One region of the Serratia ureilytica genome, then DNA from elsewhere that is predicted to be linked to it. Evidence: predicted binding sites of a transcription regulator. Region 1 holds the regulator's gene; the other holds the start of a gene.
The links. Region 1 encodes CRP, which controls carbon source genes, mostly activating them, when cyclic AMP is high. Its sites were predicted from a motif close to ATGTGANNNNNNTCACAT; they were not measured.

Region 1 (4,394 bases):
CACCCGGCCGGAAATGGACGCGGCGATCCGCAAGGCGCGCGATCTGGGCAGACACATCAGCTATTTCGGCCCCGAGGCCAACGACTTCGGTCTGCTGCAGCAGAGCTTTATCGAGTACGGCAAAAATGGCACCGGCCGTTCGCGCAAGTACCTGCACACCTACGACGAAGCGGTACCCTACAATCAGGTGCCGGGCACCTTCACCCCGTGGGAGCCGCTGCCGGCGCCGACCGACGTGCTGTTCTACGAGGGGCTGCACGGCGGTGTGGTCACCGAACACCATGACGTGGCTAGCCACGTCGATCTGCTGGTCGGCGTGGTGCCGATCGTCAACCTGGAGTGGATACAGAAGCTGATCCGCGATACCGGCGAACGCGGCCACTCCCGCGAGGCGGTGATGGACTCGGTGGTGCGTTCGATGGAAGACTACATCAACTACATCACGCCGCAGTTCTCGCGCACCCACATCAACTTCCAGCGCGTACCGACGGTGGATACTTCCAACCCGTTCGCCGCCAAAGCCATTCCCTCACTGGATGAAAGCTTCGTGGTGATCCACTTCCGCGGGCTGGATCAGATTGACTTCCCCTATTTGCTGGCGATGCTGCAGGGCTCGTTTATCTCGCACATCAATACGTTAGTGGTGCCGGGCGGCAAGATGGGGCTGGCGATGGAGCTGATCATGGCGCCGCTGGTGCAGCGGCTGCTGGAAGGCAAGAAGATCGAATAAACGCGTTGAGCGCGGCGGCGGGCCGCGCTCCGTCTCGATTACGCCGGCTGGCGGATCTCGAAGCTGTGGGTCACCGTGGCGGCCTTGTTGAGCATCAGCGCCACCGAGCAGTACTTCTCCGCCGACAGGTTCACCGCTCGCTCTACGATTTTGTCGGTCAGATCCTGGCCGGTGACGATGAAGTGCAGGTTGATATGGGTGAACAACCGCGGGGCTTCTGCACGGCGCTCGGAGGTCAGCTTCACCTCGCAGTCGCGCACGTCGTTGCGCCCTTTTTGCAGGATGGACACCACGTCGATCGCGCTGCAGCCGCCCACCGACATCAGCACCATTTCCATCGGGCTGGGCGCTTTATCGCCGGCGTTGCCGTCCATCAGCACCTGGTGGCCGGAGGCCGATTCACCCAAAAACGTTAACCCTTCCACCCACTTAACTCTTGCCTGCATTCTCGTCACTCCGGTTGATTTCTTAAAATCAGAGTACGCTTTCGCATAGAAACAGGCAACGTAACCTGATGCTAATCATGCTGAAGCGAGACAACACGAGACACCCGCCTTACTCTGTGCTACAAACAGAGCCGCAATAAATCTTTCCGGGACACTGAATTTCAGGGAAACGCCCAGAGAAAGGCTCCTTTACCGGTATGTTAACAGAATGTAGCTTGCAGCGCTTACGGCAAGTTAATATGCTAGAGCGACAGCGTATTTTTATGACACGCCTCAAAACTTGCCGGTAGCCCTCGCTCATAACTGCGGCTACAGGCGGGTTTTACAGGGAACTCTGACCCCTGTGACACAAGGCAGCGATAACAACAGAGGATAACAGCGAATGGTTCTCGGCAAACCGCAAACAGACCCTACTCTCGAATGGTTCCTGTCTCATTGCCATATCCACAAATATCCATCGAAGAGTACGCTGATTCACCAAGGTGAAAAGGCCGAAACGCTTTACTACATCGTGAAAGGCTCCGTCGCGGTGCTGATCAAGGATGAAGAAGGTAAAGAGATGATCCTGTCCTACCTCAACCAGGGGGATTTCATCGGCGAGCTCGGATTGTTCGAAGAAGGCCAGGAGCGCAGCGCCTGGGTTCGCGCGAAAACCGCCTGTGAAGTGGCCGAAATTTCCTACAAGAAATTCCGCCAGCTGATCCAGGTGAACCCGGACATCCTGATGCGTCTGTCCGCCCAAATGGCGAGCCGCCTGCAGGTCACCTCCGAAAAAGTGGGCAACCTCGCCTTCCTGGACGTTACCGGCCGCATCGCGCAAACCCTGCTGAATCTGGCGAAGCAACCCGACGCCATGACTCACCCGGACGGCATGCAGATCAAGATCACCCGTCAGGAGATCGGCCAGATCGTCGGCTGCTCGCGTGAAACCGTTGGCCGTATTCTGAAAATGCTGGAAGATCAAAACCTGATTTCCGCCCACGGCAAAACCATTGTCGTCTACGGCACCCGTTAATCCCTGAAAAAACGGCGCAGTCTGCGCCGTTTTTTTGTCTGCTCTCTGCCATGTGGCGCCGCCTGATCTACCACCCGGAAATCAACTACGCACTGCGACAAACGCTGGTGTTGTGCCTGCCGGTGCTGTTCGGCCTGCTGATAGGCCAGCTGCAGCTCGGCCTGATGTTCTCCCTCGTGCCCGCCTGCTGCAATATCGCCGGGCTGGATACGCCGCATAAGCGCTTCTTTAAACGACTGATCGTCGGCGGTTCGCTGTTCGCCTTCAGCAGCGTGCTGCTGCAACAGGCCCTGCTGTGGCACGTGCCGCTGCCGGCGCTGATGCTGGGCCTGGCGCTGCTGCTCGGCGTCACCGGCGAAATCAGCCCGCTGCACGCCCGGCTGTTGCCGGCGGCGCTGGTGGCCGCCATCTTCGCCCTCAGCACGGCCGGCACGGTGCCTATCTGGCAGGCGCCGCTGCTGTACGCGATCGGCACCGCCTGGTATGGCTTATTCACCTGGTTCTGGTTCAAGCTGTGGAAAGAGCAGCCGATGCGCGAGACGCTGAGCCAGCTCTATCTGGAACTGGCGGACTATTTCGAAGCCAAATACTCGCTGCTGACCCAGCACACCGATCCGCAGACCGCGCTGCCGCCGCTGCTGGTGCGCCAGCAAAAGGTGATGGACCTGATCAGCCTGTTGTACCAACAGCTTAATTTCCTGCCGCACGCCAACAATCTCGAGCAAAAGCGCCTGCAGCGCGCCTTTCAGGTGGCGATGGACCTGCAGGAGCACATCACCGTCAGCCTGCATCTGCCGGAAGAGGTGCAAAAACTGGTGGAGCAGAGCCAGGCCGAAGCGATCATTCGCCGCAATGCTCAGGTGATCGCCGGCCGGCTGCGCGTGGTGGCGCACGATATTCTCTATCATCAATATTCGAAGCGCTTCTCCATGACCCACGAGCTGGCGGCGCTGGAAAAAATGGCGGCGCAGCATCCCGATAATCCGGTCGGCCAGTTTTGTTATTACCACTTCAGCCGCATCGCCCGCCTGCTGCGCACCCAGCATCCGCTGTACCGCCGCGACCTGATGCCCGGCCAGCACCGCCTGCCGTTTTGGCCGGCGCTGGTCAGCTATCTGTCGTTCAAATCCACCGCCCTGCGCAACGCCGCGCGGCTGGGCGTAACGCTGGCGGTCGGCAGCAGCCTGGGTGCGGTATTCAACCTGCCGAAGCCTTACTGGATCCTGCTCACCATCATGCTGGTGAGCCAAAACGGGTATAACGCCACCCGGGTGCGTATTCAGCACCGTGCGCTGGGCACGATTGCCGGGCTATTGCTGGCAGCCGGGCTGCTGCAGCTGCAGTTGCCGGAGGGAGAAACGCTGAGCATCATGCTGGTGATCACGCTGCTGGCCTACCTGGTTTCGCGCAAGAACTACGGGCTGTCGGTGATTGGCTTTACGGTCACGGCGGTTTACACCCTGCAGCTGCTGGCGCTGAACGGCTCGCATTTTCTGGTACCGCGCCTGATCGATACGCTGATCGGCTGCGTGCTGGCGTTCGGCGGCACCATTTGGCTGTGGCCGCAGTGGCAAAGCGGGCTGCTGCGCAAGAATGCCCATCAGGCGCTGGAGAACGATCAAGCCGCGCTGCGGCTGATGCTGAAGCAACCGGAACCGGACGCCACCGCGTTGGCCTATACCCGCATGCAGGTCAACCAGGCACACAACGCGCTGTTCACCTCGCTCAATCAGGCGATGCAAGAGCCGGGGTTCGCGTCAAACTATCTGGCGGACATGCGGCTGTGGGTCACTCACAGCCAGTTCATCGTCGAACACCTGAACGCCATGACCATTCTGGCACGCGAGCACTACATGCTGACGCCGAAACTGGCGGAAGAGTATCTGCAGACCTGTGAAATCGCGCTGCAAAGCTGCCAGCAGCGGTTGGAATACGACGGCCCGAGCAGCGGCAACAGCGGCATCATGCAGCCGCCGGATCTGCATCCGGACATGCCCGTTACCGAGATGGAGCGCCATCTGCGGCGCATTTTGTCGCACCTGAGCGTGATGCACACCATTTCGTCGCTGGCCTGGCGCCAGCGCCCGCACCACGGCATCTGGCTCAAGCGCAAACTGCGCGATCAATAAGGGCGCGGCATGCCGCGCCCCGTTATATGCCGCGCGGGCTTCAGGCGTTGATCACATCCTGCACCGCCAGCTCG
Region 2 (4,394 bases), 190 kb from region 1:
GCGTCAGCGACAGGGTATGCAGCGCTTTCACCCGTCGGTTGACCTTCTGCCAGCGCGAGGATTCCATCATCAGGTTGTTGCGCATGCCGTCCAGCGCCGTGGTGCTCTTCACCAGATTGCTCCAGGCGCGGTCGATGTCCTCTTTATCGGCATGGCTGATGCACATCTGCATCAGGCGGTATTGATCCACCAGCAGCTTATCCACCGCTCGATCGATGTCCTGCTTGATCGAACGCGGCGAAAACAGCAGATCGGCCAACACGGCGCTGACGATCCCCAGCACGATCTCGCTGCAACGCTCGATGGCGAACTGCGGCGCTTCCAGCAGGTGGGCCTCGCTGGTGGCGACCGTCACGATGATGATCAGCGCGGTATAGCCGGCCAGCCCCCAGGCGTAGGAGTTCTCCACCTTGATAAGCGAAGAGAGCCAGGTGCAGAAACCAGCCCACATGCAGCACAGCATCAGCATCACTACCGGCGCGCGGGCGGTGGTGATGATGATGAGCAGGCCGACGAAGCAGCCGATAAAGGTGCCGATGATGCGCAGCCAGCCGCGATGGCGAATGGCGCCGGAGAAGGGTTCACCGCCGGCGGCAAAGGCCGGGCCGGCGGCGACGATGGCGGCGGTCATCGCCGACCAGCGCGGGGTTTCCAGATTGAGATGGAAGCCGACGAACAGCGCAAACACAATCGCGAAGCTGAGTTTGAAGGCAAATCTCAGCCGGATAAAGGTTGGGCTGCTCATTAGCCGAACTCACGCAGCCGGTGCATCAGGCGCACGAAAGGCGAGCCGCTGTCGGCATTGCGATCGTTCTTGCCGACGATCACCACGGTGGCGGTGGTGCCGGCCGGGTACGGATGCTGTTGGTCCTTGGCGTCCAGCAGGATCTTCACCGGCACGCGCTGCGCCAGGCGCACCCACTCCAGGTTGCTGTCGATCGAGGCCAACCCTTTGTTGTTCACCGTGCTGCTGCTGTTGTTCACCGCCGCCGCCACGCTATCGACGGTGCCATGCATGATGCGGTTGCTGCCGAGCGGGGTAATCTCCGCGCGATCGCCCTTATTCAGGCCGTTCAGCTTGGTCTCTTCCAGGTACGCCAGGATGTAGAAGGAATCTTTCTTCACCAGCGCCACCGCGACCGACCCGCGGGTGATGTATTCACCGGCGTGTACGTTGAGGTTGGTGATCCAGCCATCGGCCGGGGCGCGTACCGTGGTGCGCTCCAGATCCAACTGCGCCAGCTCGCGAGCCGCAATGGCCTTCGCCAGCTGGTGCTGCACGGTCTGCAGCGAGTTGTTCGACTGGTCAATCTCTTCCTGCGACATCGCCTGCACGCCCAACTTCACGCGGCGGCCGGCCTCACGCCGTTTTTCCGCCGCCAGCGTCTGATAGTAGGCGACGTCGGCGCCGGCTTCCGCCAAGGCCTGCTCATAACGCGGCCGATCGACCACGAACAGCACCTGGCCTTTCTTGACCAGTTGGTTGTCCACTACCGGCACGTCGGTCAGCAGGCCGCTGACGTCCGGCGCGATCGCCACCACGTCGGCGGTGAACTTGGCGTCACGCGTCCACGGCGACTCGGTGTAGAACACCCAGGCCTTGAATACCGCGGCAATGCCCAGCAGCACAAGAATCAAAGTGATCGCGATTCGGGTTATTTTTATCGAAAAATTTTTCACAGCGACCTCAAACAAAAAGACACGAAATCAGATAAAACAAGCAGCAATACAGCGCGGTATTAAACAGCGCCGGATGCCAGACAAAATCGTAAATCCCCGTCGGCTGCAGCAGGCGGCGCAAGAGAAAAAACAGCGCCAGCGACACCAGCAGCTCGAAAAACACCGGCGGAAACGACAGTCCGAAGATGACCATAACCGGAAGCAAACTCATCACTTTTTCCTTATTGTTCACTGCGCCGGGGAAAGACAGGTCTCGCCATTCACATTCTCTTTACATTTTAGCGTGCGCGCGCCACAAATCTTGACCAGGCAGCTTGTCCAGGTCACGAACCCGAAAAAAGGTTAAACTTTGGGGCAGACATCCACGACAGGGATTGCGAGGGTGCCGGAGGAGCGGCAGGATGACGTCGCCGCTCGCTCTCGCACGTTGGTGAGGTCTATTCACCCGACCACGTTATATTAGCCTGCTTACTATCAAGGCATCAACAATCTGTGATCTAAATCACTTTTAAGCCAGAGTGAATAATGGAAAGATTAAAACGCATGTCGGTATTCGCCAAAGTGGTTGAGTTCGGGTCGTTTACCGCGGCCGCGCGCCAACTCGACATGAGCGTTTCATCGATCAGCCAAACCGTCTCGAAACTGGAAAATGAGCTGCAGGTCAAGCTGTTGAACCGCAGCACGCGCAGCATCGGCCTGACCGAGGCCGGCAAGATTTACTATCAGGGCTGCCGACGCATGCTGCAGGAAGTCAGCGAAGTGCATGAGCAGCTGTACGCGTTTAACAATACGCCCGCCGGCACGCTGCGCATCGGCAGCTCGTCCACCATGGCGCAAAACGTGCTGGCGAACATGACCGCCGAGATGATGAAAGAGTACCCGGGTCTGACGGTCAACCTGGTGACCGGTATACCGGCGCCGGATCTGATCACCGACGGTCTGGATCTGGTGATCCGCACCGGCGCGCTGCAAGACTCGAGTCTGTTCTCGCGCCGCCTGGGGCAGATGCCGATGGTGGTGTGCGCCGCCAAAAGCTACCTGAGCCAGCACGGCACGCCGCAGAAGCCGAGCGACATGGTCAACTTTTCCTGGCTGGAGTACAGCGTGCGGCCCGACAGCGAATTCGAACTGATGTCGCCGGAAGGCATCACCACGCGCATTTCCCCGCAGGGGCGCTTCGTCACCAACGACTCCTCCACCATGATCCGTTGGCTGAAAAACGGCGCCGGCATCGCCTACGCCCCGCTGATGTGGGTGATCGAAGAGATCAAACGCGGCGAGATCGAGATCCTGTTCAAAAGCTACCATTCGGATCCGCGGCCGATCTACGCGCTCTATACCGAGAAGGACAAACTGCCGCTGAAGGTACAGGTGTGCATCAACTATTTAACCGACTATTTCGAACGCGTAGCGGCGGTCTATCAGGGTTATCGCTGAGCAGCGCTTAAATAGCGGCGCGCCAGCGCGGCCAGCAGCATCAGCGCCAACATGCCGATGCCCCACAGCAGCCAGACGGCGTAGCCCGCCCAGGCCAGCAGCAGAGGAAAATAGCTCGCCAGCCCGCTGCCCAGCTGTTTCAGCCACGGCAGCCAAGTGTCCAACACCGTCTGCGGCACCAGGCTCAGCGCACCGTTCACCGGCAACGTTGCGTTTCCGGCCGCCTCCGCCAACGTCGGCAGCCAGGTCAGCAGGCCGGATACGCCCCAGGCCAGCAACGTCCACAGCGCCATGGCGCCGAGCAGCAGCGCGACCGTCCAGCCGCCCCGATTCACGGCACACCGCCGCCGCACTGCGGACAAAAGCGGCTGCCCGGCGGCAACGGCGCGGCGCACTGTCCGCAGGTGGCGCTCACCGCAGCAAACGGCTGGCCGCAGCGGTGACAATAACGCGCGCCCGGCTTATTCACGGCCCGGCATTCCGGGCACTGCGGCCCCTGTTCGCCATGCTGGCTATAGCGGTTGCCATGGTGGCCACCGCCGTGGCCCGCGCGCCGATGACCGCCGTTAATACCGCCTTGCCCCAACAACCTTTTCAGTAAGCTCATCCCGCCTCTCCTCTGTGCATTCACGCTGAAGCTCACTGTAAACCCTGGAGTAAACTCCAGGGTAAAGCCCGGCGATGAGGATTTACGTTTCATTACATCGTAATAATGGCAAGGCTTTGATGCCGTTAACAAAAGCATCATCGGCATTATCCCACGCCGCTGCGCTGCGTTATGCTGCGGGCACCTCTCCCTGCATCAGGAATAACCATGAAAAAAATCATACTGGACTGTGACCCGGGGCATGACGACGCCATCGCCCTGCTGCTGGCCTGGGGCAATCCGCAGATCGACCTGCTGGCGGTCACCACCGTGGTGGGTAACCAAACGCTGGACAAAGTGACGCGCAACGCCCTCGCGGTGGCGCGCATCGCCAATATCACCGGCGTGCCCTTCGCCGCCGGCTGCCCGCGCCCGCTGGTGCGCAATATCGAAGTGGCACCCGACATTCACGGCGACTCCGGCCTCGATGGCCCGGTGCTGCCGGAGCCTCACCTGCAGCTGGACTCGCGCCACGCGGTGGATCTGATCATCGATACCGTGATGGCCCACCCGCCCGGCAGCGTGACGCTGGTGCCGACCGGCGGCCTGACCAATATCGCCATGGCGGTGCGTAAAGAGCCGCGCATTGCCGAGCGGGTCAAGGAAGTGGTGCTGATGGGCGGCGGCTATC

Region 2: aaeR (HTH-type transcriptional activator AaeR) is a predicted target of CRP. The motif match lies at 2,171-2,188, and genes of this name have one in related genera.

Annotation. Positions count from the first base shown of each region.
Region 1 covers NZ_CP071320.1:309,946-314,339, reverse strand. The annotation lists gene J0X03_RS01415 (phosphoribulokinase) at 1-730, shown strand, start outside; gene J0X03_RS01410 (OsmC family protein) at 769-1,176, opposite strand; gene crp (cAMP-activated global transcriptional regulator CRP) at 1,559-2,191, shown strand; gene J0X03_RS01400 (YccS/YhfK family putative transporter) at 2,242-4,320, shown strand; gene argD (bifunctional acetylornithine/succinyldiaminopimelate transaminase) at 4,361-4,394, opposite strand, start outside.
Region 2 covers NZ_CP071320.1:501,896-506,289, reverse strand. The annotation lists gene aaeB (p-hydroxybenzoic acid efflux pump subunit AaeB) at 1-745, opposite strand, end outside; gene aaeA (p-hydroxybenzoic acid efflux pump subunit AaeA) at 745-1,680, opposite strand; gene aaeX (p-hydroxybenzoic acid efflux pump operon protein AaeX) at 1,688-1,891, opposite strand; gene aaeR (HTH-type transcriptional activator AaeR) at 2,206-3,117, shown strand; gene J0X03_RS02295 (hypothetical protein) at 3,108-3,452, opposite strand; gene J0X03_RS02290 (zinc ribbon domain-containing protein) at 3,449-3,724, opposite strand; gene uriH (uridine-preferring nucleoside hydrolase UriH) at 3,932-4,394, shown strand, end outside.